3 regions of the Thalassotalea maritima genome follow, and region 3 is predicted to be linked to each of the others. Evidence: predicted binding sites of a transcription regulator. Region 3 holds the regulator's gene; each other region holds the start of a gene.

The links. Region 3 encodes MetJ, which represses methionine synthesis genes. Its sites were predicted from a motif close to TAGACGTCTAGACGTCTA; they were not measured.
Region 1: a site for MetJ is predicted at 2,892-2,909, ahead of metA (homoserine O-succinyltransferase). Genes of this name have one in related genera too.
Region 2: a site for MetJ is predicted at 4,816-4,833, ahead of ACAX20_RS08060 (cystathionine beta-lyase). Genes of this name have one in related genera too.

Annotation. Positions count from the first base shown of each region.
Region 1 is NZ_CP166919.1:646,521-656,901, reverse strand. Features, by position in the region: gene metH (methionine synthase) at 1-1,884, opposite strand, end outside; gene metA (homoserine O-succinyltransferase) at 1,920-2,831, opposite strand; gene recA (recombinase RecA) at 3,209-4,237, opposite strand; gene mutS (DNA mismatch repair protein MutS) at 4,658-7,222, shown strand; gene rpoS (RNA polymerase sigma factor RpoS) at 7,296-8,222, opposite strand; gene ACAX20_RS02840 (peptidoglycan DD-metalloendopeptidase family protein) at 8,300-9,142, opposite strand; gene ACAX20_RS02835 (YqaA family protein) at 9,193-9,771, opposite strand; gene ACAX20_RS02830 (protein-L-isoaspartate(D-aspartate) O-methyltransferase) at 9,768-10,381, opposite strand, start outside.
Region 2 is NZ_CP166919.1:1,791,209-1,801,589, reverse strand. Features, by position in the region: gene dinG (ATP-dependent DNA helicase DinG) at 1-1,936, opposite strand, end outside; gene ACAX20_RS08065 (DNA polymerase II) at 2,031-4,505, shown strand; gene ACAX20_RS08060 (cystathionine beta-lyase) at 4,902-6,095, shown strand; gene ACAX20_RS08055 (CBU_0592 family membrane protein) at 6,092-6,376, opposite strand; gene nhaA (Na+/H+ antiporter NhaA) at 6,718-7,935, shown strand; gene ACAX20_RS08045 (PKD domain-containing protein) at 8,431-10,381, shown strand, end outside.
Region 3 is NZ_CP166919.1:217,695-228,075, forward strand. Features, by position in the region: gene hflC (protease modulator HflC) at 1-677, shown strand, start outside; gene ACAX20_RS00950 (DUF2065 domain-containing protein) at 748-936, shown strand; gene ACAX20_RS00955 (adenylosuccinate synthase) at 1,061-2,359, shown strand; gene ACAX20_RS00960 (hypothetical protein) at 2,701-2,832, shown strand; gene ACAX20_RS00965 (malic enzyme-like NAD(P)-binding protein) at 3,131-4,384, shown strand; gene metJ (met regulon transcriptional regulator MetJ) at 4,464-4,790, opposite strand; gene metB (cystathionine gamma-synthase) at 5,012-6,172, shown strand; gene metF (methylenetetrahydrofolate reductase) at 6,261-7,148, shown strand; gene argE (acetylornithine deacetylase) at 7,176-8,333, opposite strand; gene argC (N-acetyl-gamma-glutamyl-phosphate reductase) at 8,601-9,626, shown strand; gene argB (acetylglutamate kinase) at 9,619-10,381, shown strand, end outside.

The DNA of each region.
Region 1 (10,381 bases), 430 kb from region 3:
GCCGTTGTCGCTGTTAAGCACAACGTCTTCAACCGCTTGCAATAAATCTTTGGGAATATCTTGATAAATGGCCAATTGGCCAGCATTTACAATGCCCATATCCATGCCATTTTTAATGGCGTGATATAAAAATACCGCATGAATGGCTTCGCGTACCGGATTATTACCACGAAACGAGAATGACACATTCGACACACCACCAGAGATCATCGCATGCGGTAAGGTTTGTTTTATTTCTTTGGTCGCCTCAATAAAGTCAACGGCGTAATTATCGTGCTCTTCAATACCGGTGGCGATAGCAAAAATATTGGGATCAAAAATAATATCTTCGGGTGGAAAATTCAGTTCGTCGACCAAAATATGATAAGCGCGCTGACAAATCTCCACTTTGCGCTGCTTGGTATCAGCTTGACCTACTTCATCAAAAGCCATAATGATCACCGCCGCGCCATAACGACGAATAAGCTCAGCTTGGCGTTTAAACGCTTGCTCGCCCTCTTTTAGCGATATCGAGTTAACAATGCCCTTGCCTTGGATGCATTGCAGGCCTGCCTCAATAATCTCCCATTTAGACGAGTCGAGCATAACCGGTACTTTGGCAATATCAGGCTCACCAGCGATAAGATTAAGGAAGGTCACCATTGCAGCTTGGCTATCAAGCATGCCCTCATCCATATTGATATCGATGATTTGCGCACCATTCTCTACTTGCTGCAAAGCAACAGCAATAGCGTCATCGTATTTTTGCTCGGTAATAAGACGCTTGAAAATAGCAGAGCCGGTAACATTGGTTCGCTCACCAGCGTTAACAAACAAACTGTTGTCATCAATGTTTAACGCTTCTAAACCGGATAAGCGACAGGCAATAGGCTGCGCCGTAATCGTTCTGGGTTTAATGTTTTTTACCGTATCGGCAATGCCTCTGATATGTTCTGGCGTGGTACCGCAGCAACCGCCAACGATATTTAAGAATCCCGATTCTGCCCACTCTTTAATGTGTGCGTTCATGTCGGCAACAGTAAAGTCGTATTCACCAAAGGCATTCGGCAAGCCCGCGTTAGGGTGTGCTGAAATAGCAAAATCGCTGATATTTCTCAACTCTTCAATGTACTGGCGCAGCTCCACTGGCCCAAGCGCACAATTAAGACCTATCGCAATCGGGTTAGCATGACGTAGCGAATTATAAAACGCTTCGGTAGTTTGCCCCGATAGTGTCCGCCCTGATGCATCGGTAATGGTGCCGGAGATCATTATAGGTAAACGCAATTGGCGCTCAGCAAACACGTCTTCTATCGCGAAAATGGCGGCTTTGGCATTAAGGGTATCGAAGATGGTTTCAATCATGATTATATCGACACCGCCGTCGATAAGTGCCATGGTAGATTCACGATACGCCGCAGCGAGCTCATGAAAGCTGATATTGCGAAATGCTGGGTCATTCACATCTGGCGACAGAGAACAGGTGCGATTGGTCGGCCCTAAAACGCCCGCAACAAAGCGTGGCTTGTCAGGCTGTAAACTGGTTACCTCATCAGCAATTTGGCGAGCAATATGCGCCGCTTGTAAGTTAATTTCTGCCGATATCTCTTGCATATCATAATCGGCCATCGCAATGCGTGTGGCATTAAAGCTATTGGTTTCGATAATATCGGCACCAGCGAGCAAGTATTGGCGATGAATATCTTTGATTACTTCGGGCTGAGTTAATACCAATAAGTCATTATTGCCTTTGAGATCACAAGGCCATTTTGCAAAGCGCTCGCCACGAAAGTCGGCTTCGCTAAATTGATGCTGCTGGATCATGGTACCCATGGCACCATCGAGAACTAATATACGCTCAGATAATTGTTGTTCTAATAAAGTATGGCTAGATGATGTCACAATATACTTCCAGGATTACGGCACTAAACATGCTCTTATTAATGATTTAAATGATATGGCGTAATTTGATACACGTAGTAATTCAACCAATTACTAAACAATAAACAGCCATGACTTCGCCAATTATTGGCCGGTTCGCTATCAATACAGTCATTATCAAAGTAATTGACCGGTATTTGCGGGTCAATACCTGCGTCACAATCTCGCTGATACTCTTCTTTGAGTGTGTAAGAGTCATATTCAGGATGGCCGGTAACAAACACATGGCGTTTATCATTACTTGCTGCCAAGTAAACACCTGCTTGTGCTGAGTGTGCTAATACCGATAATTCTTCAATAGATTGATAATCCTGCAGTGGTATTTCGCCATAACGAGAATGTGGTACGTTAAAATGCTCGTCAAAGCCTCGCGTTAACTGCTCCATCGGATCTAAGGTTTTGTGCTGATATATCCCTGATAGTTTGTCATCACGCAACTGCCGCTCTAACCCATAATGAAAATACAACGCCGCATGAGCTGCCCAGCAAGAATATAGACTTGAGGTGACATTACTGTTGGCCCAGCGAAATACTTCTTCTATTTTATCCCAGTAGTTAACCTGCTGATAATCTAATTGGCCAAGCGGAGCGCCGGTAACAATAAGCCCATCATAGTGTTTGTGTTTAATATCATCGAATAATACATAAAAGGCATCCATATGAGCCTTGGGAGTATTTTTCGGTTGGTCGAGATGCAAACGCACCAAATCAATATGAATTTGCAATGGAGTATTTGATAGCATGCGCAAAATCTGGATTTCCGTTTCAATTTTATTCGGCATAAGATTGAGTACAGCCACCTGCATCGGCCGTATGTCCTGGCTGATGGCACGGGTTTCCGACATCACGAAAATATTTTCATTCGCTAGCACCGCCAGTGCGGGTAATTGATTAGGGATCTTTATTGGCATAACAACATTCTATTAACATAAACATATTCATAGTACGTGAGCATCGTAGAATGTCAACTTTAAACATCTAGACGTCTAAAGTTTATATTATAGATTCCTCTATAAAAAGAATTAAAGGTAGGGGTTTATGCTGATAAGTTAAATAAAACAACGTCTGTAGTGACCAAACTATTTAGCGATATTCTTTAACGCTACCTGTGGCTAGGAAGTATAAATCAGCTACAAGCACTCCCTAGCACCATCCATGGCACGGGAGTATAAGTACATCCATGACAAGCACTTCCTAGCACCATCCATGGCGCGGGAGTATAAGTACATCCATGTACAAAAAAGGCCACTCATTGAGTGGCCTTACAATACAAGATTAGAAACTGAGATTATTCAGCTTCAATTGTCTCTTCTTCGTCACTAACTACAGTGGATGTTAGTAATAATGCACGCAGTTTGGCGTCTAGGTCTTTTGCCATTGCCTTGTTTTCTCTTAAGAAATTACAAGCATTGGCTTTACCTTGACCGATGCGCTCACCATTACAACTGTACCAAGCACCGGCTTTTTCAACTAACTTGTGCTGTACACCTAAATCGATAAGTTCACCGATATTGTTAATGCCTTCACCGTACATGATTTGGAATTCAGCTTGCTTAAATGGTGGAGCAATTTTGTTCTTAACTACTTTAACGCGTGTTTCGTTACCAGTGATTGCATCACCATCTTTAACCGCACCTGTGCGACGAATATCTAAACGTACTGACGCGTAGAATTTCAATGCGTTACCACCTGTTGTGGTTTCTGGGTTACCAAACATAACACCAATTTTCATACGGATTTGGTTAATGAAGATCATCATGGTGTTAGATTGCTTCAAGTTACCCGTTAACTTACGCATTGCTTGCGATAGCATACGTGCTTGCAAGCCCATGTGGCTGTCACCCATGTCACCTTCAATTTCAGCTTTAGGAGTAAGCGCAGCTACCGAGTCAACAACGATAACATCAACCGCACCAGAGCGGGTTAGCATGTCACAAATCTCTAATGCTTGCTCACCTGTATCTGGTTGAGATACCAATAACTCATCAATATTTACACCAAGCTTTTCCGCGTAAATAGGGTCAAGTGCATGCTCAGCATCAACGAAGGCACACACTTTGCCATTACGTTGTGCTTCAGCGATAACTTCTAGGGTTAGTGTTGTTTTACCACTTGATTCAGGACCGTAAATTTCAATAATACGTCCCATTGGTAAACCACCTGCACCTAATGCAACGTCTAATGATAAAGAGCCAGTTGAAATGGTTTCAACGTCCATGCTGCGGTTCTCACCAAGTTTCATGATTGAACCTTTACCGAATTGGCGCTCAATTTGACCTAGCGCTGCGGCTAACGCCTTTTCTTTATTCGCGTCCATTAATGTCTCCAGAAGTTTTAATATGTATCCAGTAATTGATGACAGTATACTGTATAATCGTACAGTATCAACAGTTATTTCTAAAAATCGTTAAAAAACCGCAAAACAACCCAGTAACACACTGATTTAATTGAAAAACAAATAAAACCTTCGTTAGTTACACATGATCACTTTAATATCATATACAGTACATTACTGTAACTGATACATTATTATATACAGTAGTTTATGCAGTAAAGCTGACTCTGTTTAAAGAAATCATTTTTGCTCTTTAACACAGATTATTTTAACATCATTACATTGTAACGTTTACTCCTATATTCAAGGTTTCTAGGTAAATTTAATAAGCCTTTGCTGGCGCACACAAAATAGTTTGCTTGCCACTTATTTCACCTCGAATCCATAACAAAAAGCTAATAGATGACTGACAACCTTTTAAACAATGGCAATCATACGCCTATGATGCGCCAGTACCTGACCATTAAATCTGAGTTCCAAAATATTTTATTGTTTTATCGCATGGGCGATTTCTATGAACTATTTTACGATGACGCCAAAAAGGCGGCTGATTTATTGGATATCTCGCTAACCGCTCGCGGCAAATCAGGGGGTAATGCGATTCCGATGGCCGGTGTTCCTTACCATGCCGTAGAAGGCTATTTGGCCAAATTGGTGCAACTTGGTGAGTCAGTGGCCATTTGTGAGCAAATTGGCGATCCTGCGACCAGTAAAGGTCCAGTTGAACGCAAAGTAGTGCGCATTGTTACACCGGGTACGGTATCCGATGAAGCGTTATTAAATGACAAGCAAGATAACCTGTTAGTCAGCATATTTGAACATAAAACGGGTTTTGGTGTGGCCTACTTGGACATGAGCAGTGGCCGTTTTGTCATTGCTGAGCCAAATACAGCTGAGCAACTGCAAGCAGAGTTGCAACGACTTAATCCAGCTGAGTTGCTTTATCCTGAATCATTTAACCATGTTAGCTTAATCGATTCCATTAAAGGAACGCGTCGCCGTCCCGATTGGGAGTTTGATCTGGCAACCGCCAACAAAGTCTTAAACAAACAGTTTAGCACCAGCGAGTTAGCCGGTTTTGGCGTACAAGATTACCCACTTGGTCTGTGTGCCGCAGGTTGTTTATTACAATACGTTACCGATACGCAGCGCAGTGCCTTGCCACATATTCGTTCGATTAAAGCAGAAAGTTATGCTTCTGGTGTAATTTTAGATGCCGCTACTCGTAAAAATTTGGAACTCACCGTTAATTTATCCGGCGGTTACGAAAACACTTTAGCTTCAGTGTTAGATAAAAGTGCAAGCCCAATGGGTTCGCGCCTATTAAAGCGTTGGTTACACTTCCCTCTCAGGGATATTGATACGTTACAACAGCGCCAAGAGGCTATTGCCACCATCCTAGCCGAAGACATTAAAGACGATACCTTTGATGTGATAAAAAGCATGGGTGATATCGAACGTATTGTTTCCCGCGTGGCCTTGCGAAGCGCTCGCCCTCGTGATTTTGCACGTTTGCGTAATGCTCTTACCGCCTTACCCGAACTACATGAGTTAGCCAAACTTTGCCAGACGCCATTGATGCAAACATTAGCAGAGCAAGTTAAACCACTACCAGATACTCAACAACTACTTAGCGAAGCCATTGTTGATAACCCGCCGGTATTAATCCGTGATGGTGGTGTTATTGCCACAGGTTATAACGCTGAGCTCGATGAACTGCGCGATTTAAGCCAAGGTGCTACTGATTACTTGGCACAAATGGAGCAACGAGAGCGTGAAACCACTGGCATCAGCACGCTAAAAGTTGGCTACAACAAAGTGCATGGTTTCTATATAGAGATTTCTCGTAACCAATCACAAGATGTACCGGATCACTACATTCGGCGCCAGACATTAAAAAATAACGAGCGCTTTATTACCGAAGAGCTAAAAGCCCATGAAGAAAAGGTATTAACGGCACAAAGCCGTTATTTAGCCTTAGAAAAACGCTTATACGATGAGCTATTCGATATATTGGCTGAGCAAATTGATACCTTACAAACCTGCGCGCAAGCCATTGCCACAATCGATGTATTAAATACCTTTGCCGAACGCAGCGACACCTTAAATTATCAACAACCCGAGCTTAGCAATGAGCCTGGCATAGAAATAAATGCAGGTCGCCACCCAGTGGTTGAGCAAGTCAGTACTGAAGCCTTTATCGCTAACCCTGTCATGCTTAACAATGACCGCCGTATGTTAATTATTACCGGTCCTAATATGGGCGGTAAATCAACCTATATGCGGCAAACGGCGCTTATCACGCTGCTTGCTCACGTTGGTTGTTTTGTTCCTGCCGACAGTGCACGCATTGGTATTGTCGATCGCATATTTACCCGTATTGGTGCATCTGATGATTTGGCAAGTGGCCGCTCAACCTTTATGGTTGAGATGACTGAAACAGCTAATATACTAAACAATGCCAGCGAAAAATCATTGGTATTATTGGATGAAATCGGCCGAGGAACATCGACCTATGATGGCCTATCACTGGCTTGGGCTTGTGCAGAGTACCTCGCACTTAATTCTAAGGCATTTACGTTATTTGCCAGTCATTACTTTGAGCTGACAGAATTAGCAGAGCAAATGCCAAGCCTAGCTAATGTGCACCTTGATGCCGTTGAACACGGCGACAGCATTGTCTTTATGCATGCCGTGCAAGAGGGTGCGGCTTCAAAAAGTTTTGGCTTGCAAGTGGCTCAACTTGCTGGTGTACCTAAAGGCGTTATAGCTCGAGCAAAACAGCGCTTAGCGGAGCTTGAAAGCCAGTCAAAACCAACGATCATCAAGCCTGCCAGCGAGGTACAACAAGCCGACCTATTCGCTCCGTCACACCCTGTTGTTGACCAATTACAGGCCGTTGATGTGAATGATTTATCGCCGCGACAGGCGCTGGATTTATTATATAAACTAAAAGAATCGTTATAATACTAATGGCATCATTGTAAAGTAAAAGACCCGCATTAATGCGGGTCTTTTGTTTGTCTATATCAGACGAGGTTTATGCTTGGAACAACGATTCGATTGATAAGTTTTGTGATGACAAAATATCACGTAATCGCTTTAATGCTTCGACTTGTATTTGACGAACACGCTCACGGGTTAAGCCAATTTCATGACCAACATCTTCTAGCGTTGCTGGCTCATAGCCAAGCAAGCCAAAGCGACGGGCTAACACCTCTCGTTGCTTAGAGTTAAGCTCTCCTAACCAGTGAACAATATTTTGGCGAATATCAGAATCCTGTAAGTCTGATTCTGGGCCTTGGCTTTTTTCATCAGCAATGACATCTAACAACGCCTTATCTGACTCACCACCAAACGGGGTATCGACTGAGGTAATGCGTTCATTAAGTTTGAGCATTTTACTGACATCGGCGACAGGGACTTCAAGTTTATCGGCAATTTCTTCAGCGGTTGGCTCATGATCAAGCTGCTGCACTAACTCGCGTGCGGCACGTAGATATACGTTTAATTCTTTAACAACATGAATGGGTAAACGGATAGTGCGGGTTTGATTCATAATGGCTCGTTCAATAGTTTGACGAATCCACCATGTGGCGTAGGTTGAAAAACGAAATCCTCGTTCAGGGTCAAACTTTTCAACAGCGCGGATGAGGCCTAAGTTACCTTCTTCAATGAGATCCAATAACGGCAACCCTCGATTATTATAGCGGCGGGCGATTTTGACAACCAAGCGCAGATTACTTTCAATCATCCTCGCTCTTGATGCTTCACACCCTTTCAATGCCTTACGAGAAAAGAAAACTTCTTCTTCAGCACTTAATAAGGGAGAAAAGCCAATTTCACTCAGATAAAGCTGCGTCGCATCTAAACTTGATGGTGATTCTTCACTAGCAACCTTCTCTAGCGTATTGTCACTTGCAGTTTGCTTTTCGCTTGTAGTGACTACTTCTTTGGTTTTTTCCATCGATGTCTCCCAAACCCCCTATAACGGAGTTGTTGTTAATTGTTCACATTTGCCTCGTTCTTTTTCTTAATTACTACTTATCGCTTCGGTAAATAGCGTAAAGGATTTACCGATTTGCCCCTAAATCTAATCTCAAAATGTAGCTTTTCACGGTCTGTGCCAGTGTTACCCATTTTTGCGATTGTCGAGCCCGCTTTAACGGTTTCTTGTTCTTTTACCAGTAACTGATCGTTGTGAGCATAAGCACTCAAGTAATCATCATTGTGTTTGATAATGATCAAGTTACCGTATCCACGCAATGCATTACCAGCATATACAACCAACCCATCGGCGGCGGCTTTAACAGGTGTCCCCCGTTTACCGGCAATATCGATGCCTTGGTTGCCTTTTTCAGCAGTAGAAAATGTGGCGATAACAGGCCCCTTTACTGGCCACTTCCACGACTTCACTTGCTGCTTTAAAGATGGTACTTTCACCGCAGAGAATTTCCCACCCTTATCGCCACCATACTCCTCGGCATTGTCATTTGCAACATTTTTTTTACTTTTTACTTGGGGATTTTTTTCTTTTTTTAGATTCCCTTTAGCTACCGTTACCGTCGCTTTGTTATTGATAATTAACAATTGATTGGGGTAAATTTTATAAGGTGGTGTGATGTTATTTAGTTTTGCTAAAGTTTTTACATCACTGCCCGCACGAAAAGCAATAGAGTATAGGGTTTCCCCCTTTTGGACTTTATATGAGTCGCCAGAGATACGTTCTAACGACTCATAAATAGGTTGCTGTTGTGGACCACTTTTATTGCTCAAGTTAACCACAGGGGCTGGGCGAGTACGGTCAGCACAAGCCGAAAGTAACAACCAGCAGGCTGTTAATGCCAGTACCAAATAAGGTTGTTTGCTTGCCTTTTGTTGTTTCATAGTCTTGCTATTGATGTAACCTAAATAAGCTTGCGCGCAATTATCGAGTACTACTTAAATAGTACATAAAGCAATATGGCAAGTAACACCACTGCCCAACCGATAATATCCACACTGCCACGAATTTTGGCTTCCATTTTCGCGCCACCCGCTTTAATTAAACCTGCGACTAAATAAAAACGTAATCCTCGGCCGATGGCTGATGCCAACAAAAATGGCAAAAACATCATTTGCAGAAAACCTGCACTCAAAGTAAATACTTTATACGGAATTGGCGAAAAACCGGCGAGGAAAACAACCCAAACACCATACTCTTGGAACCAGTCCATGGCGTGTTGAAATTTATCCATATAGTTAAAATCGATAAGTAGTGGCTTAATTACAGGCTCAAATAACCAATACCCCAAAAAATAGCCTAAAATGCCGCCAAAGACGGATGCCAAAGTGGTAATAAAGGCAAAATGCCAGGCTTTATGAGGTTTTGATAGCACCATTGGTGCAAGCATGACATCGGGCGGAATAGGGAAAAATACCGATTCAGCAAATGATAACACTGCCAATACTTTAGGTGCTGCTTTATGCTGCGCCCAGTTCATAGTCCATTGATATAAAGGTGAAAATATTTTCACAGTAATGCTCCAGCAACAAGCGGTACAAAACGAACCGCTAAGACTTCTTTAACGTCAAAACGATCGCCTTGACGCTGAATTAATTTTAATACTTGGGAATTTTGTCCAACAGGGATGATTAGCTTACCGCCATCCGCTAATTGCTCGAGTAGCATTTGTGGTACTTCACTCGCAGCCGCGGTAACGATAATTGCCTTATAAGGCGCCTTGCTTGACCACCCTTTCCAGCCATCACCATGCTTCATTTGTACGTTATGTAAATCAATACTTTGTAAGCGACGTTTGGCTTGAAATTGCAAAGATTTGATTCGCTCTACGGAGTAGACCTTATCGAACAGCTGCGCCAAAATGGACGTTTGATAACCTGAGCCAGTGCCTATTTCTAGCACGCTTTCATTGCTATTGTTGGCTAATAACAGTTCGGTCATTTTAGCGACTATATACGGTTGCGAGATAGTTTGCCCTTGGCCAATAGGTAACGCTGTGTTGTCATAGGCTTTATGAGCAAGTATTTCTGGGACAAAAATATGTCGTGGACTTTTCGCAATCGCTTGCAGTACACGTTCGTCTTTGATCCCCTGGGCTTGTAATTGTCTTGCTAGCAGCTCGC
Region 2 (10,381 bases), 1.6 Mb from region 3:
CAGGTACAGCAATTTGCATAAACGGGTTACCACCTTTGAGTTTTATGTATTCCGCTTGAGCCTGTTCAACGGGCGAGGTTGGTACGGCAAATGGCAATTTTGTAATGATCAAGTTGGTTAAGTATTTACCCGGTAAGTCCAACCCTTCACTGAAACTTTGACTGCCAAAAACAATACTTGTTTCGCCTTTATTACAGCGGGCCTTATGGGTATCAATGATTTGCTGTCGTGATTCTTCACCTTGGACCAAAATATCTTGATACTTTTTCTTTTTTCTCAGCGCGTCGACAACCTGCTGCATTTGCCAGTAAGATGAAAATAGTACTAGGTTGCCTTGTTTTTCACGCAGCAGTTTAGGCAGTTTACTGATCAGCTCTTGGGTGAATGCATCGCTAGCGGTTGGCTCATATTGCATTTTAGGGATAAACAATACGGCATTTTCTTGATAATTAAACGGTGAATTTAACTTCTTGTATTGGGTACCATCGTTGATGCCAAGGCCAGCTTGACGGCGAAAATGTTCAAAGGAGTTCAGCGCGCAAATCGTTGCTGAGCATAACACTGCACCATCGCATTTATTCCATAAGGCATCTTGTAACATAAACCCGACGTCAATGGGGGAAGCACTGACTAAATAGTCATCGCGCTTACCGCTGGTTTTCTCAATCCAGCGTGCTAACGGCGCCCCTTTATCTGAGTCTTGCTTGGCGTACATTTGCCAAATTTTCTCTAAGTTTTCTAAGCGCTGAATTTCAAAACCCGCTTCACCGAGTAACGGCTCGGCTTTGTGCATTTGCACATTGCCGTCTTTGACTTCCTCAAGCAACAAATTATAGAGTTTGTTTATTTCAGCCAGTGCTTTATGCGCTACGGTTTGAATATCATCAGCAATATGTCTTAGCTCATCGGGAATGACGCCATTTTCAAAGCGGTATTGACTGTCTTGGGCAAAAAATAGGTTTTGGTTGGCGTCAAAAAATTCATTTACTTTTCGTAAATCAGCGATCATCTCATCCGAAAAGTCCGCCAGTTTGATGCTCGGTGATATGCTACGATCCGAGCTACATAGTTTATTGATTTTATCGCTGGTGACGGCGACACGCTGGAGCCACTCAATGGCGCCTTTCACGGTTGCCATGGCTGACGCATGATCCCGGGTTATATCAGGTAAATGATGTGCCTCATCTATCACGTAGATGCTGTCTTCAGGATCAGTCAGAATTTTTCCCCCACCTAATTCAAGGTCGGCTAATAACAAACTGTGATTGACCACTAATACATCGGCAACATCCATAAGTTCACGAGCTTTATGAAACGGACAATGACTGTGCTCTGGTAAGTGGCGCAAGCAACTGTGTTTATCACACTGAATATGTTGCCAAATATGATTTGGAATAGGCGTTGGCCAGGTATCGCGGTCGCCTTGCCACTTACCCTCATTAAGGGCTTTGTCTAAACGCCTTAATAGGTTGATGTCTTGTTTATTGGGCTTTTGCTCAAACATGACGGTTTGGCTTATGTCCTCGTCATCAGCATTGCCATGATTGGCGAGTGCCAGTTTTTGTCTACAGACATAACGTTGACGTCCTTTAACCAAGCAATAGTTAAAGCTGATACCTGCGTGTTTCAAAATGAAAGGCAAGTCTTTATCAACCAGCTGCTCTTGAAGAGCAACGGTTGCACTGGAGATGATGACCTTTTTTTTGCGTTTCAACGCAAGCGGTATGGTACCCAGGCAGTATGCTAACGATTTACCTGTCCCCGTGCCGGCTTCAATGACGATGTGACGGGTATCTTTACTGTATTCACCGGCCAACGTTTTTGCAATTTCAGCAATCAGGTATGCCTGCTCTTTACGAGGACTAAAATTTTCCAGACTTTTGCCAATATTTTTATAGGCGCTGCGAATGGTTTCCTTGGTTTTTTCACCTAACATACAACTTCAATTTCCGCGGCGCTTTTTTTTATCGCCATAAACCGTTACCATGTGCTGTATATATTAACAGGTTTTTATTTTAATTCGAGCCAAAATGCAGTCACGCATCGAAAAAGGTTTTGTACTCACTCGCCAAGCCCGAGACGTTAACGGGGCATTACAACTTACCTATTGGTTACAAACCGATATAGGACCCGTTGAGCTTGTTATTGCTGATCAACAGGCGGTATTTTTTGTCGAGTCGGTCAGCATTGATAATGCTCGCCAATATTTGCTTAATGCCAACATTGCCGTTAAAGATAAAGCCGTACCGATGAGCACATTCTCTGAACAGCCTGTCTACGCACTGTATTTCAAGACTCTGACCAGTTTTTTTCGTGCTCGGGACATACTGAGCCAGGCGTCGATAAAATGTTATGAGGACGATATCCGTCCTGAAGATCGCTATGTTATGGAGCGCTTTATTAATGGTGGATGTGAATTTACCGGTTTTGCAAGCGTTGCTCATGGCTTTTCACGAATAACAAAAGCTAAGATGCGCCGTGCAAACTATAAACCCTCGCTATTGATGCTTTCAATAGATATTGAATGCGCGTTTGACGGTGAGTTGTACTCTATTGGTTTCTATGGTCAAACAGCTGACGGTGCCAATATTGAAAAAGTATTGATGATTGGCGAGAAAGAAGCCGATGCTAGCGATTACATAGAATGGCTTGACGATGAATACAGTCTGCTAATGCGCTTTATTGGTCTGATAAGTGAGCTCGATCCCGATGTCATGATTGGTTGGAACGTCATTAATTTTGACTTTAAGGTATTACAACGTCGCTTTGATTTAAATAACATTAAGTTTGCGATTGGACGTGATGGCAGTGCGCCGCATTGGCGACAAAATCGATTAAGCCCTGAACAATCATTTATGGATATTGCAGGGCGTGTGGTCATTGACGGCATTGATATGCTTAAGTCGGCCACCTATAGCTTTGCAAGTTTCGCGCTTGAAAATGTCGCCCAATCACTGCTAGGGCTTGGTAAGGCGATTGATGATGTCGATAACCGCATGGCGGAAATCACTCGGAAATTCTTATATCAAAAGCAAGCGCTTGCGGAATATAACCTTGAAGATTGTCGTTTAGTGTGGCTTATTTTTGAAAAGACACAACTACTGCAATACGCTATTTTACGCACTCAATTAACCGGACTTGAGCTTAATCGGATTGGTGGCAGTGTGGCGGCATTTACCAACCTTTATTTACCCAAACTGCACCGGGCTGGCTATGTGGCGCCAAATATGGGGGATGGTGAGAGTGATTTGGTCTCACCAGGTGGTTTTGTTATGGACTCAATTCCTGGGCTCTATAAAAATGTCCTGGTACTTGATTTTAAAAGCTTGTATCCAAGTATTATTCGCACCTTTAAGATTGATCCGATGGGGATGATCGAAGGCATAAAAGAGCATGTAAAGACGAATAGTGACCCTGGTAATGAGTTAATGGTGGATAAGGACTCCATCGATTTGACTCACGCGTCAAAGATGATGTCAGATGTGGCAAGCTATTCACCGATCCCCGGCTTTGATGGCGCGTATTTCTCACGAGATAAACATTTTTTACCAAAAATCATCGAAACCCTGTGGCAGGAACGTGATAAAGCCAAAGCTGACAATAATGCGCCATTGTCACAAGCCATAAAAATCATCATGAATAGTTTTTATGGGGTGTTAGGATCAACTGGGTGTCGATTTTTCGATCCGCGTCTATCGGGCTCTATTACTAAACGTTCACATCAATTATTGTTACTCACCAAACAATGGATTGAAGTACTGGGCTATAACGTGATTTATGGCGATACCGATTCGATATTTGTTCATGCCGGCGATGATAAAAGTGATGCCGAAAGTATGGATATTGGCGAACAGATGATGGCCTTAATAAACGATAAAATGACGTCGCATTTGCAAGAGCACTATAGTATCACTTCCAAACTAGAAATTGAGTTTGAAACTCATTTTCATCAATTTTTGATGCCGACGGTGCGAGGCCAAGATATTGGCACGAAAAAACGATATGCCGGCCTTGTCGGCCGAGGTGATAATGAACGCTTGATTTTCAAAGGTTTAGAGTCCGTCCGTACCGATTGGACGCAATTGGCGAAAGATTTCCAGCAAGCGCTTTATATGAAGGTGTTTAAAGGGGAAGCTGTTGAAGAGTATATTCGAGATATTGTGGAAAAAACCTTACGAGGTGACTTTGACAAAAACTTGGTTTATCGCAAGCGGATCAGGCGAGAATTAGCCCAATATCAAAAAAATGTGCCACCACATGTTAAAGCAGCGCGTCATGCCGATGATAAAAATGCCACTTTAGGGAAGCCACTTCGCTATCAACAGCGCACCTGGATTGAATATGTGTACACGGTTGATGGACCCCAAGCAATAGAACACATTGACGCGGCGATTGATTACCCCCTGTATATTCAACGCCAGTTAGGTGCTGTCGCTGATGGTATTTTACCGTTTGTTGGTAAACAATTTGCGCAAATTGTTGATGAGCAAATGTCTCTATTTTAGTTCACGGTGGTTCGTCATCACGTAATCGAGGCACCTTGCTCAGGTGTAGGAAATGACCAACACTGACGTATGACTTGGCTGTTACCGTGGGATGTTCCGATAAATAGGAGGATCGTGAAAAGGGGGGCCGATTGAGCATTTTCCTAGCAATGCTTCACTGCAACCCTTCAGAGCAATGCAAATGTAAAGGTTGTTGCTAGGTTGCCATATCCAGCTATTTTGAACGTCAAATGTTAACGTGAAATAACCCCTCTATTTAATAAACAATAAAAATTCGTGCTTTTTACTATGATGTTCGGTATAAAAATAAGAGTTGTTTAGATGGCTAGATTGCCAATTATTGTGAATCAAAAGCTCACGTATAATTATCAGTGTTTGTTTTGGGGATAAATGACTATGAAAAAAGATACTAAGATTGTCAGCGCGGGGCGTAGCAAACAGTGGACGCAAGGTATGGTCAATCCTCCAGTATATCGTGCATCAACGGTGGTGTTTGATAGTGTTCGCGAGATGAAACAAGCGACTGCAAAACGTGCTGAGCGAGTACCTTTTTACGGGCGTCGTGGCACCCCTACAACGTTTGCTTTTCAAGAAGCAATGTGTGAGCTCGAAGGGGGAGCGGGCTGTTATGTTTACCCTTGTGGCACGGCAGCAATTACTAGCGCGATTTTAGCGTTTGTAAAAAATGGCGATCACTTGTTAATGGTTGATAATGTCTATGAGCCAACTCGTGACTTTTGTAGCAAGACCTTAGCTAATCTAGGTATCGAAGTGACGTTTTACGATCCGATGATTGGTGCTGACATATCGACGCTTATTCGAGACAATACTAAGGTGATATTTTTAGAGTCACCTGGCTCATTAACGATGGAAGTGCAAGATGTGCCAGGAATTTGCTCTGCGGCTAAACAGTGTAACCCTGATATTACCGTCATCATGGACAACACCTGGGCATCGCCACTTCATTTTCAACCGTTTGATTATGGCGTTGATGTTTCAGTGCAAGCAGCAACGAAATACATAGTTGGTCATTCAGATTGTATGTTAGGCACGGCAACAGCGAATGAAAAATGCTGGCCGACCTTACGCGAACATTCCTATTTGCTCGGACAATGTGCATCGCCGGATGATATCTATTTGGCGATGCGAGGAATACGAACACTCGGCGTGCGCTTGAAACAGCATCAACAGGCAGGGTTGCAGGTGGCTAAGTGGCTACAAAAACGGGATGAGGTCGAAACGGTGCTGCATCCCATGCTCGCATCGAGTCCAGGGCATGAATTTTTTAAGCGCGATTACTTGGGGGGCAATGGTTTATTCTCGTTTGTCTTGAAAGACTCTGATCCCACAGCCATAGCGGCAATGCTTGATCACATGCAACATTTTAAAATGGGTTTTTCTTGGGGAGGATATGAAAGCTTAATTCTTGCCAATAGCCATATTGATACTATGCGCACGGCGACAACGTGGCCAAAAAATGTTACGCTGGTCCGTTTACATGTTGGCTTAGAAGACGTCGAAGACTTAATTGATGATCTAGAGCAAGGGCTTGAGCGTTTTAACCAAGCCCTAGCGGCTACTTGCCGTTAGATATACGGCAAGCTATCTGCTTGCATTTGCAACTCTTTAATGCGCTTATTACGTTGATGGTAGCGATATAACCCAACGATGGTGGCGAATATCCAGAACACTTCAATCACAAAGCTGGCTAAGTTGAAGTGAATAGATAAGCTGATCAGCAATAAAATTGCACCAACTAAATTCATTATATTGTACGGAAGACCTTTAGGGTCAATGCGATCAACTTGGTTTAAGAAAAACGCGGCGACGGTAAGTACGGTACCAATCATGCCGACTATATCAGCAAACATTTTATATCTCGATAACTAAATATATTGCACAAAGCAATAGGGCATGTCAGGACATTCATCGTACGTCGTAGCTTGCCTGTCCGACAAAAGCAAGTTCCTCTGCTACTTGGTATTACGATGCCAAGTGAATTGAGGTGACGGAGTCACTAAATCAGCGCTATTGTATTCGTTTGAGTTCTTTATGAATATGTTAATAATGTTATTTTATGTGACATAGTTGTTCGTATTTCGTGCAAACAATGCGGCATTGCTTTGATTTTTAATATCAAATCTTTTATAACAGAGAAAAATAAGGTGATTGTGGCAACATAAATCACTGCTAATAATCATTTCGGAGCTCTATGAAAACAGAACAGAACTACATAACCGGTTTTTTCAAACTGGAATCTGCTGGTGGTATTATTCTTATGCTAGCCGCTATATTGGCGATGATTTGTGCCAATACCGCCTTGTCCACCTATTATGATTTGTTTTTGAATACCCCGGTTGAGGTTCGGGTTGGTCCATTGGAAGTCGCGAAACCGTTATTGCTATGGATTAATGATGGTTTGATGGCGATTTTCTTCTTCCTTGTAGGTTTAGAATTAAAGCGCGAACTTGTTGAAGGCGAGCTGTCTGATAAAAAAAATATTATTCTGCCAGGGGTTGGCGCCATAGGTGGTATGTTGGTACCTGCGCTGGTGTATGTGTATTTTAACTACGATGATCCGCAAGCCGTTCAAGGGTGGGCAATACCAGCGGCAACCGATATCGCCTTTGCATTAGGTGTGTTGTCATTACTTGGCTCTCGTGTACCAGCAACGGTAAAGATATTTTTAACCTCGTTGGCTATATTCGACGATATTGGCGCCATTATTATTATTGCAGCGTTTTATACCGACGATATTTCAATGACCAGCTTAATGATTGTCGCAGCCTGTGTACCGATTTTAGCGTTGCTTAATAACCGTAAAGTGGAAGCACGTAGCTTGTATATTGTGATTGGGCTTATTATGTGGGTTTCGATGTTAAAATCGGGTGTTCATGCGACCTTAGCCGGCGTGTTACTGGCGCTGTTTATTCCTCTAAAATCGAATACAAGACCCAATTATTCGCCATTAAAGTCATTGGAGCATGATTTACATTCGGTTGTGGCATTCTTTGTTTTACCCGTATTCGCCTTTGCCAATGCAGGATTAAATTTAACCGGGATAACCATGGATAATGTATTACACCCAGTGCCAATCGGTATTGCCTTAGGTTTGCTTATTGGTAAGCAAGTTGGGGTTTTTGGCTTTTGCTGGTTGGCGGTCAAGATGAAATTAACCGAACTTCCTAACGGCATGAATTACAAAGTACTTTATGGGACGTCTGCCTTGTGTGGGATTGGTTTTACCATGAGTTTATTCATTGGGTCGTTGTCATTTGATTCGGTTAACTTTACCAAGCTGTTCGATGAGCGGTTAGGTATCATCGTCGGCTCACTGTTATCCGGTGTTATTGGTTTTGTTGTATTGCGAATGTCACTAAAAAAACAACCAGAAGCTGTGGCAGCGGCAAAGCCAGAAGTACATACATAGCGGCAGAATCAAGATATTGTAAATAAATTAATGTTATAGAAAGGGCCTTTTCACATTAAAGTTTGATGTGACAAGGTCTTTTTTTATATCCGTTTATAAAAATTTAATCATTCACATGATGGGATTTTGTATTCTGATCGTAACGTATTAAAAGTTATAGCGTTTTTACGTTAAAAATAGAACGCTGTAAATGGTAATGAGATATTTCAAAAGTAACATTTTTTGACATTTCATGAACAAGGTGTTGTCTATCAAGGCCTTATATAATCGAGCTCTTAGCGTTTTAATGACTTGCTACTTAATCGTTGGTAGCGGTATTACAAATACCTCTCTTTAACCAGTCGAGTTGCCTATAGAAAATGGACATGATCAGAAATTTGTCCTTAAATTTATAGACATACAAAAGAATTTGAGTGTTGGTGTTCCTAAAATTCTTACTAATAGTAACAAAGGAATAGGATGACTGGGTTTAAATTCAAACGCACGAAATGGCTTGTGTCATTATGGCTCGTACTCTCTTTGTCTGCTTGTGGAGGTGGAGGGGGGGACGAGGGCTCTGGCGGTGGTTCCGGAGGGGGATCTGGTGGCGGTGGGCAAACAAATAAAGCGCCTACCGTAAACGCAGGAGTTGATCAAACTGTCACTGAAAACGCATCAGTATCTTTGTCTGGCACAGCTTCAGATGAAGATGGCTCTATTTCGAGTTACAGCTGGACCCAGACTGCGGGTACCTCTGTGGCGTTATCTGATAACACGAATGCGTCCTCAAGTTTCACTGCGCCAGATGTATCAGCGGACGAAACCTTAACATTTAGTTTAACTGTTACCGATAATGATGGCGCTACGGCGTCGGATACAATTAATGTTTTCGTTCGCCAGGTCAATCAATTACCGACGGCGAATGCGGGTGACGATCAAGTCGTTGATGAAAATACTGTCGTTTCACTGTCCGGAGTCGGTACAGATGAAGATGGCGCCATTGCCAGCTATCTCTGGCAACAGGTATCCGGGACATCGGTGTTGTTGTCGGATACAACCTCTGCAAATATCACGTTTACCGCGCCAGATGTTGTTGCGAACGAAACATTATCATTCACATTAACAGTAACCGATAATGACGGAGGCGTTGCATCAGATAATGTCGATATTTCTATTTTACACATCAATAAATTACCTACAGCGGACGCCGGTTTGGACCAAGTTGTAAATGAAAATACCAAGGTTACACTGATGGGAGCGGGCAATGATTTGGATGGCTCTATTCGTTCCTATCAGTGGACTCAGACTGCTGGTAATTTGGTTACTCTTTCCGATGATACCATTGCCCAACCTACATTTGCGGCCCCAGAAGTGGTGTCACAAGAGCTATTGACGTTTCGTTTAACCGTCACTGACAATGACGGCGCCAGCGCCTCGGATAGTGTTAACGTCAGTGTGAATAATTTAAAGACATTTTTTATTACTTCGATATCGCCAGAATTCGGTACGGTTGGTGAAAAGATTACCATTGTTGTGAATGACAAGGTGTCAGCCGATACTAAAATTACTTTATCAGGTGAGGTAATAACGCCTGATTTAATCGACTCGAATGTACTTGAATTTACGGTGACGACAAGCATGACGTCTGGGCCACTGAATGTCAAAGATGGTGCTTCGGTATCCAATGATGTGTTCTTTAGTGCAACAAATGACGGCCTTGTTAAGTATGACCCAGCAGCGGTTGTTAGTGATGCCGCGGGGACTTTGTATGTATTAGAATACCTCATAGTGACGTTATTGCCAGAGCATAACACATTGGCAACCGCAGAAAGGCTTGCATCGTTAGTTAACGGTAACATCATCGGCATGTATTCCCCCTTAAGGTATTGGCAAATTTCAACTAATGCGACCACAATCGATGAAATAATGGCATTAAGGCAAACGTTATTGGCTGATCCAACCGTAGACAATGTGCGAATAGAGAATGTATTGCAACCTGATGCCATCGATTGGAGTAAAGACCCCGACATTGCTGAGCAGCGAGATAGAAACAGAGTAGAGGAAGGAGCCACGCTGTATGCGGAAAAAGTTGGTTATGAAGCAGCAAAAATATTACCTTACTTTGCAGCCATTGGTGTTAGAGAGCAGGGTATTGACTTCACCTTGCCTGATTTTTCACGTTACACAAAAAATAATCGCACAGATTTGTCAAATATTACGGTGTATAGTGTTCAGCAGCCAAGTTCTGTGGGTAGCCCTGAAATAGGTAATCATGGCAGTAATGTTGCGGGTATTATGATTGGCCAGCTCGGCGATGCGGGTAATGCGGGACTTGTCGCGGCAGTGGCAAAACATCATGGTGGGGTCAATGTTCAAATTCAAGGTGGCGACCCGTTTAACAGCACCCTAGAAATGATTAAAAACGGTGCGACGGTTATAAACTGGAGTTGGGGCATTCACCGTCAGG
Region 3 (10,381 bases):
AAACTTTAGACGACAAAGCTGACCGCTTTGTAACGGCAGAAAAGAAGGACGTATTGGTCGATTCGTACGTAAAATGGCGTATCGTTGACTTCCCAACCTTTTACGTTCGTACCAATGGCGGTGACTTTAATAATGCCGAAGCGCTATTAAAGCAAAAAGTGAATAACGGTCTACGTACTGAATTTGGTTCACGTACCATTAAGCAAATCGTATCAGGCGATCGTGATTCACTGATGGAAGAGGCAATGCTAAGTGCCGAATCATCAAAAGCGGAACTGGGTATTGAAGTAATTGACGTACGTGTTAAGCGTATCAACTTACCAGAAGAAGTCAGTAACTCGATTTATCAGCGTATGCGTGCTGAGCGTGAATCGGTGGCTCGTGAAGTACGTTCTAAAGGTAACGAGCGTGCTGAAGTGATTCGTGCGACGGTTGATGCCAAGGTTGTGGTTATGATTGCCGATGCCAATAAGCGTGCTTTTGAAATGCGTGGTGAAGGTGATGCATTAGCTGCTAAGGTGTACGCGGATTCGTATAACCAAGATCCTGAGTTTTTCAGTTTTATCCGTAGCCTTGAAGCTTATGAAAAGAGCTTTAGCAACAAAGGTGACGTCATGATTGTTAAACCAGATAGCGACTTCTTCCACTACTTGAAAGAAACCACCGCTGCAAAATAACACCCCTTAATATAAACCCACCACTCGGTGGGTTTATTTTTATCTACCATGAAAACAGGCAAGGATGACTATGACCGTCGATATTATTATTTCGGCATTGGCATTAATGTTGATTTTTGAAGGGCTAGGGCCACTGCTATTTCCTAATCGTTGGCGTAATTTTATGTTGCAAATTGCCAATGAGAAACCCAACAGTATTCGCCAAATTGGCGCTGTGTTGGTGGCGATAGGCGCTATTATTTGGCTACTTAACACTTAATCTTGGCTACGCTTGCAATATATTTACAATTTAGCTTGAAAAAAGTGCGCAAAACAGATGATCTAAAAAGCCAGTTTTGCTAGTATTGCGCACCTAATTTTGTTTCCGATTTGCAAAGTATATTATGGGCAAAAACGTCGTTGTGTTAGGCACCCAATGGGGTGACGAAGGTAAAGGTAAAGTTGTTGACTTGTTAACTGATAAGGCCAAGTATGTTGTGCGTTATCAAGGTGGTCACAACGCAGGTCATACATTGATCGTTAATGGTGAAAAAACCGTTCTGCATTTGATTCCATCAGGTATCTTACGTGATAACGTAAAATGTTTGATCGGTAACGGCGTTGTATTGTGCCCAACTGCATTAATGAAAGAAATCGGCATGTTAGAAGAGCGTGGCGTACCAGTACGTGAGCGCTTACTAATTAGTGATGCATGTCCACTAATCATGCCATATCACGTTGCTCTAGATAACGCTCGTGAAGCGGCTCGTGGTAGCAAGAAGATTGGTACGACTGGTCGTGGTATCGGTCCAGCTTACGAAGACAAAGTTGCTCGTCGTGGTTTACGTGTTGGTGATTTGTTTGATGCTGAATCATTCAAAGCTAAGTTAACCGAAATTATGGAATACCATAACTTCGTACTAACGAGCTACTACAAGGCTGAAGCATTAGACGTTGAAGCAGTATACGAGCAAGTAATGGCAATCGCGCCGATCATCCAAGCGATGACTAACGATGTAAGCGAGACCCTAGACCAAGCACGTAAGAACGGTGAATCAATCATGTTCGAAGGTGCACAAGGTACATTACTAGATATCGACCACGGTACTTACCCATATGTAACCTCTTCAAACACTACTGTAGGTGGTGTAGCGACTGGTTGTGGTTTTGGTCCTCGTTACTTAGATTACGTACTAGGTATCACTAAAGCGTACACAACACGTGTAGGTTCAGGTCCTTTCCCTACAGAATTAAACGACGAAATTGGTAATCACTTAGGTACTGTTGGCCATGAATTTGGTGCAACTACGGGTCGTGAGCGTCGTTGTGGTTGGTTTGATGCCGTTGCAATGCACCGCGCAGTACAAGTTAACTCAATCTCAGGTTTCTGTTTAACTAAGCTAGATGTTCTAGATGGTTTAAAAGAACTAAAAATCTGTGTTGGTTATAAAACTGAAGCAGGTGACGTGCTTACTGTGCCACCAATGGCTGCAGAAGGTTATGAAAATATCACACCAGTTTATGAAACAATGCCTGGTTGGGACGAGTCAACGGTTGGTGCTACTTCTGTAGAACAGCTTCCAGCAAATGCTCGCGCGTACATCAAGCGTCTTGAAGAAGTAACAGGTGTACCAATTGATATTATTTCAACCGGTCCAGACCGTGTTGAAACTATGATTCTTGTTAATCCATTTGACGAGTAATCAATCTAATACGTTTCATCGTACTGATGGCTAAACTAAAAGGGATCGTGAAGATCCCTTTTTTGTATCTGCGTTATGGCTTAAATCACTAACCGGTTATTTAAGATTAAAACGATACGCGGATTAACAGTTCTGAGGTATCGAGATCGGATAAATCTGCATATTGAGCACTGATATACCAGTTATTGCTAAGTGATAAAGAGCCACGCCATTGTTCACCTTGCAAGGTTAGGTCTTCATCATATTGATGGCTAGCATACCCGAGCTACAAGTAGGTTCGACTGGTTATATCACTCTGTTGCGCTTTTAATGGTGTTGCAAGCGCAATTGTACTCAATAAGATGATTGTCAAACATGCTCAAATCATGGGGGCTCCCTATATTGTTGTTATTAATTCAGAGCAGGTGTTAGCACTGGCTGTTCAGCGCTATGCTCACAATGAGTACGCCACTGGCTCTGGTATTACCTTTTGAGAGCATGCCACGCTGAACATGAACGCTAGCTTAACATTTTTTAAGTTTATGATTTATTTTGCTTTTTAAGAATTTGATGGTGTCATATCAATTTGTAATACGTCATTCTTTAACGTTGTAAGCGGAAGATGTCTGTAACAGATCTCATATGTAAATAAAACTCATTAAGGTTCGTAAGTGCTTACTAGTTGGTAGGTTGTTGAAAAACATCGTACCTCTTATTGGTGGTCAATATGAAAGCTTTTAGGTACCATTACATTTCTGTTGTTCCTCCCCAAAAACATTGAGAATTATAAAAATGACCGACTTACGTCAACAAGCCCTAGACTACCATCTACAACCTAAGCCTGGAAAAATTGCTATGGCAATCACCACCGAAGCTGAAACGGCGGAAGATCTCGCTTTAGCATATAGCCCTGGTGTTGCGGAGCCGGTACGTGAAATAGCCGATGATGTGAATAACGTGTATCGATATACCAATAAAGGCAATACGGTTGCGGTGATCAGTAACGGTACGGCGATTCTTGGTCTAGGTAATCTTGGCCCGCTTGCTTCTAAGCCGGTTATGGAGGGCAAGGCGTTGTTGTTTAAGCGTTTTGCTGATATTGACTCGTTTGATATTCAAGTGAAACACAAAACGATTGAAGAGTTTGTGAGTACCGTTGCTAATATCAGTGACAGTTTTGGCGGTATTAATCTTGAAGATATTAAGGCACCGGAATGCTTTGCTATTGAAAAGGCGTTGATTGAGCGCTGTAAGATCCCAGTATTTCATGATGACCAACATGGCACTGCAATTGTTACCGCTGCAGGTATGCTTAATGCGCTAGAAGTGCAGGGCAAACAGCTGAGCCAAGTTAAAATTGTCTGTTTAGGGGCTGGCGCTGCAGCCATCGCTTGCATGGAGTTGTTGATCAGTTGTGGCGCGCAACGTGAAAATATCTACATGTTAGATCGCAAGGGCATCATCCATACTCGTCGCGATGATCTTAATGAGTATAAAAAGCTATTTGCTAATAATACCGACAAGCGAACGATAGAAGAGGCGTTGCAGGGGGCCGATGTATTTGTCGGCGTATCTGGGCCAAACTTGTTATCTGCCGAACAATTGCTGTTGATGGCGGAAAACCCCGTTGTATTTGCTTGCTCGAATCCCGATCCAGAAATTAAACCTGAACTTGCCTTAGCAACCCGCAGAGATGTCATTATTGCAACGGGCCGCTCTGACTACCCTAACCAAGTTAACAATGTGTTGTGTTTTCCTTTTATTTTCCGTGGTGCATTAGATGTTCGAGCGCGAACCATTAACGATGCAATGAAGGTTGCAGCGGTGCATGCAATCCGAGAAATCGCCAAACAGCCGGTGCCAGATGGTGTATTGCAGGCCAGTGGCTGTGAGCAGCTAAGCTTCGGTAAAGACTATATTATTCCTAAACCAATGGACCCACGTTTATTAGCCAATGTTGCTTATGCCGTTGCAAAAGCTGCGGTTGATAGTGGCGTTGCTGAAATAGACCTACCCGCAAATTACATGGGTATGGAAAACACCTAAATAAAAATGAGCAATAAAAAGGAAGGCCAGCAATGCTGGCCTTCTTTTTTGTTCTAGTTAGCGCTAAACGCTTTCAGCGTTAATCTTCTTGTTCATAGTCACTAAAATCAGTGATGCCATTTTCGGCTAGCACCTTGCGAACACTCTCTGGTAATTGATGCTCGTTATCTTTCGCTAAGTCTTCATCACTAGGCAGTGGCTGGCCGGTAAATGCGTGTAAAAACGCTTCGCATAGCAATTCACTATTGGTAGCGTGACGCAAGTTGTTTACTTGGCGACGAGTGCGCTCATCAGTTAACACTTTCAGCACACGTAACGGAATCGAAACGGTGATTTTTTTTACTTGTTCGCTTTTCTTACCATGTGGTGCGTAAGGGTTAATGTATTCCCCATTCCAATCAGCCATTGTGACTCCCTAAACATTACTTTGCAGATGTCCCATCGTCATCATCTTGCTGATTGATGTCGCGGGTTTAACTGGTGTGATGAAATTGTACTGTATCCAGTAGATGAGTCAACTTTTAACGGCAAAGATGTATAGATGGCTAAAAATAGTTGACCTTGGTGAAAATTCGTCCTAGATTGGATAGACGTCTAAACATCCAATTTTGTTTTTGGAGATGCACCATGGCTTATGACAAGCAGCAAACTATGGCAGTACAGGCCGGCATTAACAGTGACCAACATCACGGTGCAGTGGTCCCAGCCTTGCATTTATCAAGTACATACAGTTTGCAGGGTTTTAAACAAAAAAGAGAGTACGACTACTCCCGTACCGCAAACCCAACTCGTAGCACGCTAGCGCAAGTACTTGCTGAGCTTGAGGGTGGTGACGCTGCTGTCGTTACCAATACCGGGATGTCGGCGATTCACCTTATTTGTCAATTGCTGAGCAAAGATGATCGACTGCTTATTCCACATGACTGTTACGGCGGCAGTTATCGGCTGTTTGTCCACCTCGCAAAGCGTGGTCATTTCCATCTCGATATTGTTGATCAGAGCGACGCAACCGCGTTAGCGCAGGCTCTCGCGAAAAAGCCGAAATTGGTATTAATCGAAACACCGAGTAATCCGTTATTGCGTATTGTTGATATCGAGCAAATCGCTGCGGCCGCCAAGCGCGTAGGTGCACTTGTTGCGGTAGACAACACCTTTCTATCACCACTTTTACAACAACCATTGGCGTTTGGCGCAGATATGGTGATTCACTCTACCACCAAATTCATTAATGGCCATTCTGATGTTGTTGGTGGCGCAGTTGTATGCAAACAACAAGCATTAGCCGACGAGTTGGCATGGTGGGCAAATTGTATTGGCATTACCGGTAGTGCGTTTGATGCGTATTTGACATTGCGTGGTATTAAAACCTTACCTGTGCGTTTAAAACAGCACGCTGCAAACACACAAGCGGTAGTTAGTTTATTGTGCAATCATCAAGCGGTAAGCAAGGTTTATTACCCAGGGCTTGTCGATCATCCTGGACATCTGCTTGCTCAGCGACAACAAGCAGGCTTTGGCTCGATGATCTCGTTTGAGTTAGCCGGTAACGACGAACAAGTAGGTCAGTTCTTGGCAACATTGCAATTATTTACACTGGCTCAATCGCTGGGCGGCGTTGAAAGTTTGATTGCTCATCCAGCGACTATGACCCACGCGGGCATGGATGCAGAAGCGCAAAAACAAGCCGGAATTAGCCAGTCGCTATTGCGGCTATCTGTGGGGATCGAAGATGGCGAAGACTTATTGGTTGATTTACAACGGGCATTAGATGCGATGGCTGATAGTTGATAACAAAAGCCAACTTACCGTTAACGGCTTAGCGTCAGTGTATACATATTAGTGAAGACAAAATGAGTAAATAAAGAGGATTTAGTCGATGAATGCAAAAGCAAGGCAATTGGAATTGCTTAATCGAACGGTACGAGATATTGACCGTGACTTAAATGTGTCGTTTGAATTTTTTCCGCCAAATTCAGAGCAAATGGAAAATACCTTGTGGAGTTCAATAGACCGCCTCGCGCCACTGAAACCAAGCTTTGTTTCAGTAACGTATGGTGCAGGCAGTGGAACTCGCGATCGCACTCATGGTGTTATTAAAAAAATACAGCGAGATACCGGTCTTATAGCCGCGCCGCACCTCACTTGTATCGATGCCAGTCGCGATGAGCTAATCACGATTGCTAAAGATTATTGGCAAAGTGGCGTGCGCCATATTGTTGCCCTGCGTGGCGATTTACCCGATGGTTCGCCAAAGCCTGATATGTACGCCAATGATTTAGTGACGCTTCTTAAAGGGGTTGCCGATTTTGAAATCTCGGTTGCCGCTTACCCTGAAACTCATCCGGAGGCATCAAATGCGCAGGCTGATTTGGTGAATCTAAAGCGTAAAGTCGATGCCGGTGCAACGCGTGCGATCACCCAGTTTTTCTTTGACATGGATGCTTACTTACGTTTTCGCGACCGCTGTGTGGCGGTGGGTATTGATGTGGAAATTGTCCCGGGTATTTTACCGGTATCGAATTTCGCCACTTTAAAACGCTTTGCCGCGTTAACCAACGTCCATGTGCCAGACTGGATGGGCAATTTATATCAAGGTTTAGATGCCGACCCGATGACACGTAACTTGGTCGGTGCAAATATTGCTATGGAGCAGGTGAAGATTTTACGCAGCGAAGGGGTTAATGACTTTCATTTTTACACCCTCAATCGTTCAGAGCTTACCTACGCAATTTGCCATACGTTAGGCGTTAAACCGCAAAGTTAAGCGTTTTAAGTCCTTGTTAGCGCAGTATTAGCCACAGTAGTGATGAATAAACTGCAGCAACATATGCTCTGCGGGTTTAATTTGCTCAAATGCCAAATGTTCATTGTTTTGGTGTGCCTGCTCAATTGAGCCGGGGCCTAATACAATGGTTTGGCAACCAAGTTGCTGAATATATGGCGCTTCGGTTGCGTAATTAACTGCTTGGCAACAATGACCTGATATTGTTTTGGCGGTTTGCGCAAGCTCACTATCTGCACGTTCGGCAAACGCCGGCGAACTCAGGTGTAGTTCACGAATATTGATGCGACCCGGATATTGATCGGCGATGGGTTTAATGGCGTCAGCTAACCAAGCGACTAACTCATCGTCTTTAATGCCGGGTAAGGCGCGCAAATCGATATCCAGATAACATTCACCACAAATGCGATTGGCTCCATCACCGCCATGAATAGCCCCTAAATTCAATGTTGGCTCAGTCACTGAGAATGCTTTATTTTGATAGGTATTTGCTAAATGTTGCTTAAAGTTAAGTAACCGGCCAATAACTTGGTAGATGATCTCGATAGCATTAACACCATGATCCGGCAAACTCGAGTGGCCAGATTTACCAGTTACCGAAATTCGATGTGACATATGACCCTTGTGCATGATCACCGGCTTTAATTTGGTCGGCTCGCCAATAATGGCCACATCGGGTTTAACTAATTGTTGCTTGATAAAGAATCGCGCACCGGCCATAGAGGTTTCTTCATCGGCGGTTGCTAAGATATATAAAGGCTTTTTCAGCTTTGTTAAATCGACGGCTTTACATGCTTGCAATATAAAGGCAAAAAAACCTTTCATGTCACACGTACCAAGACCATAAAATTTATTATCTCTAACGCTTACCTTAAAAGGATCGCTGTGCCAGCCTTGTTCGTCAAATGGCACGGTATCACTATGCCCAGCCAATAATAAACCGCCTTCACCGTGACCTATCTTAGCCAGTAAGTTGTATTTATTTCGGGTGTGCGGTACTGGCTGAATATCAATTGTAAAACCTAAATCAGCAAACCAGTTACCGAGCAAGTTAATGATGGCTTGATTGCTTTGGTCTAACTGAGCGCTTTCGGCGCTAATAGAAGGCGTAGCAATCAACTGACTTAGCGCATTTTCTAAATTGGGTAAGGTATTTTCGATTGCCATAGCTATCCTTTGATTAACTTTTGCGCACCTTGGTCGTTAAATAGTTATGCAAAAATATTGCATTATTATTTTTGTGTTGTTATCTTTTTTAAGAAGTTGTTAATCAAGTTATTAATAAATCGTCAATAATGCAATAGATAAGCTTAGGTTAGTTATTAATTAATTGTTTGATACTGTTTGGTGTCATGTCTTAATGGCTCAGCATCGACTTAATTTGACTTACCATGGATAGACGATTTATGAATAAAATTGCGAGATATAAAAAATATGAAAATAGCTGTTATCGGTGCTAGTGGTTACGCTGGCGCCGAACTCGTTAAAATTCTCATTAATCATCCTCAGGTAGATGATTTAGCTTTGTTGGTTTCCGAACACAGCGAATCGCAAAATCAGCCGTTTAGCCAGTTGTATCCGCAGATGCATGGTATTTGTGACATCCCTTTACAAGCGTTTAATATTGCTTGGTTAAATGCTAACCAATCTGAAATTGACGCGGTATTTTTCGCAACCCCACATGAATACTCTGCACAGTGGGCGCAACCGTTTATCGATGCCGATATTAAAGTGTTTGATCTGTCAGGGGCTTTTCGTCTCAAGGATGTAGACGATTATCCCCAACACTATGACTTCACTCACCAGTACCCACAACTTTTGGCTGAGGCGGTTTATGGTTTGGCCGAATTTAACGCACAAGCGATAGCTGCTAGTAATATCATAGCCGTCCCCGGTTGTTACCCAACGGCGAGCTTGCTAGCTATTAAACCTATGGCTGATGCCGATTTACTCGACGATAACAGCATCACAGTAATCAATGGTATTAGCGGTGTCAGTGGCGCAGGTCGTAAAGCCAGCCTTGCCACCAGTTTTAATGAGCTCAGTTTAAAAGCGTATAACGTGTTGCAACATCGCCATCAACCTGAAATTAGCCAACAAGCAGGCTGTTCGGTGATCTTTAATCCGCATATCGCCCCGTTTAAACGTGGTTTGCTAGCGACCGTAACCATGCGCCTTAAGCAAGGTATTACTACGGACGATATCAACGCGTTATATCAGCAATATTATCAACATCAACCATTGGTTCGCTTAATGCCAAGTTGGCCACAGGTTGATGACGTCGCCAATACACCATTTGCTAATTTACATTGGCAGTACGATGCTAAGTTACAGGTATTGGTGGCAAGTTGCGCTATCGACAATTTGTTAAAAGGTGCTGCGGCGCAAGCGGTACAGTGTTTTAATATTCGTTATGGTTTCGCACCAACACAGGCATTAGTTGGAGGCAACCATGGCTGACTCATTATGTTTAAGCAAGCCACTGGTGATTAAGATTGGTGGCGCTATCGCTCAGTCTGATCAGGCTTTAACTTCATTATTTTGCGTAGTCGCAAAATTACAACAACATGGACAAGCGGTGGTGATTGTTCATGGTGGTGGTTGCGTTGCCGATGTTATGTTGCAGCAAGCGGGTTTCATCAGCCATAAAGTCGATGGCTTGCGGGTTAGCGAGCAGGCTCATATGCCGATCATTGCGGGCGCCTTGGCTGGAACGGTTAATAAACAAATCGTTGCTATAGCCAATAATCAGCAACTTAGCGCAGTAGGCTTGGCGTTGCACGATGGTCAAACATTGTCATGTATACCTGCTGCAGAACACTTAGGTTGTGTTGGCATACCAAGCCCTAGTGAAGGTGCCCTGTTAAATACCTTATTAGCAACCAATGTATTGCCTATTTTCAATTCTATTGGCGCTTTAGCTGATGGCCAGTTGGTCAACGTTAATGCCGATGATGCAGCGGTTGCTATTACTCAGCTTGTTGATGGTGAGTTGGTGTTATTAACCGATGTTGCCGGCGTAAAAGGTGCAGATCAACAATATCTAACCTCCCTCGATCACCATATGGCACAACAACTGATCAGTGATGGTGTGATCACTGACGGTATGGTGGCTAAAGTCAATGCCGCTTTTGTGGCGGCGAATCATTTACGACGAAGTATCGCGGTTGCCAGTTGGAAAACACCGGAGCAATTATTTGCGCTAACCACCGGTG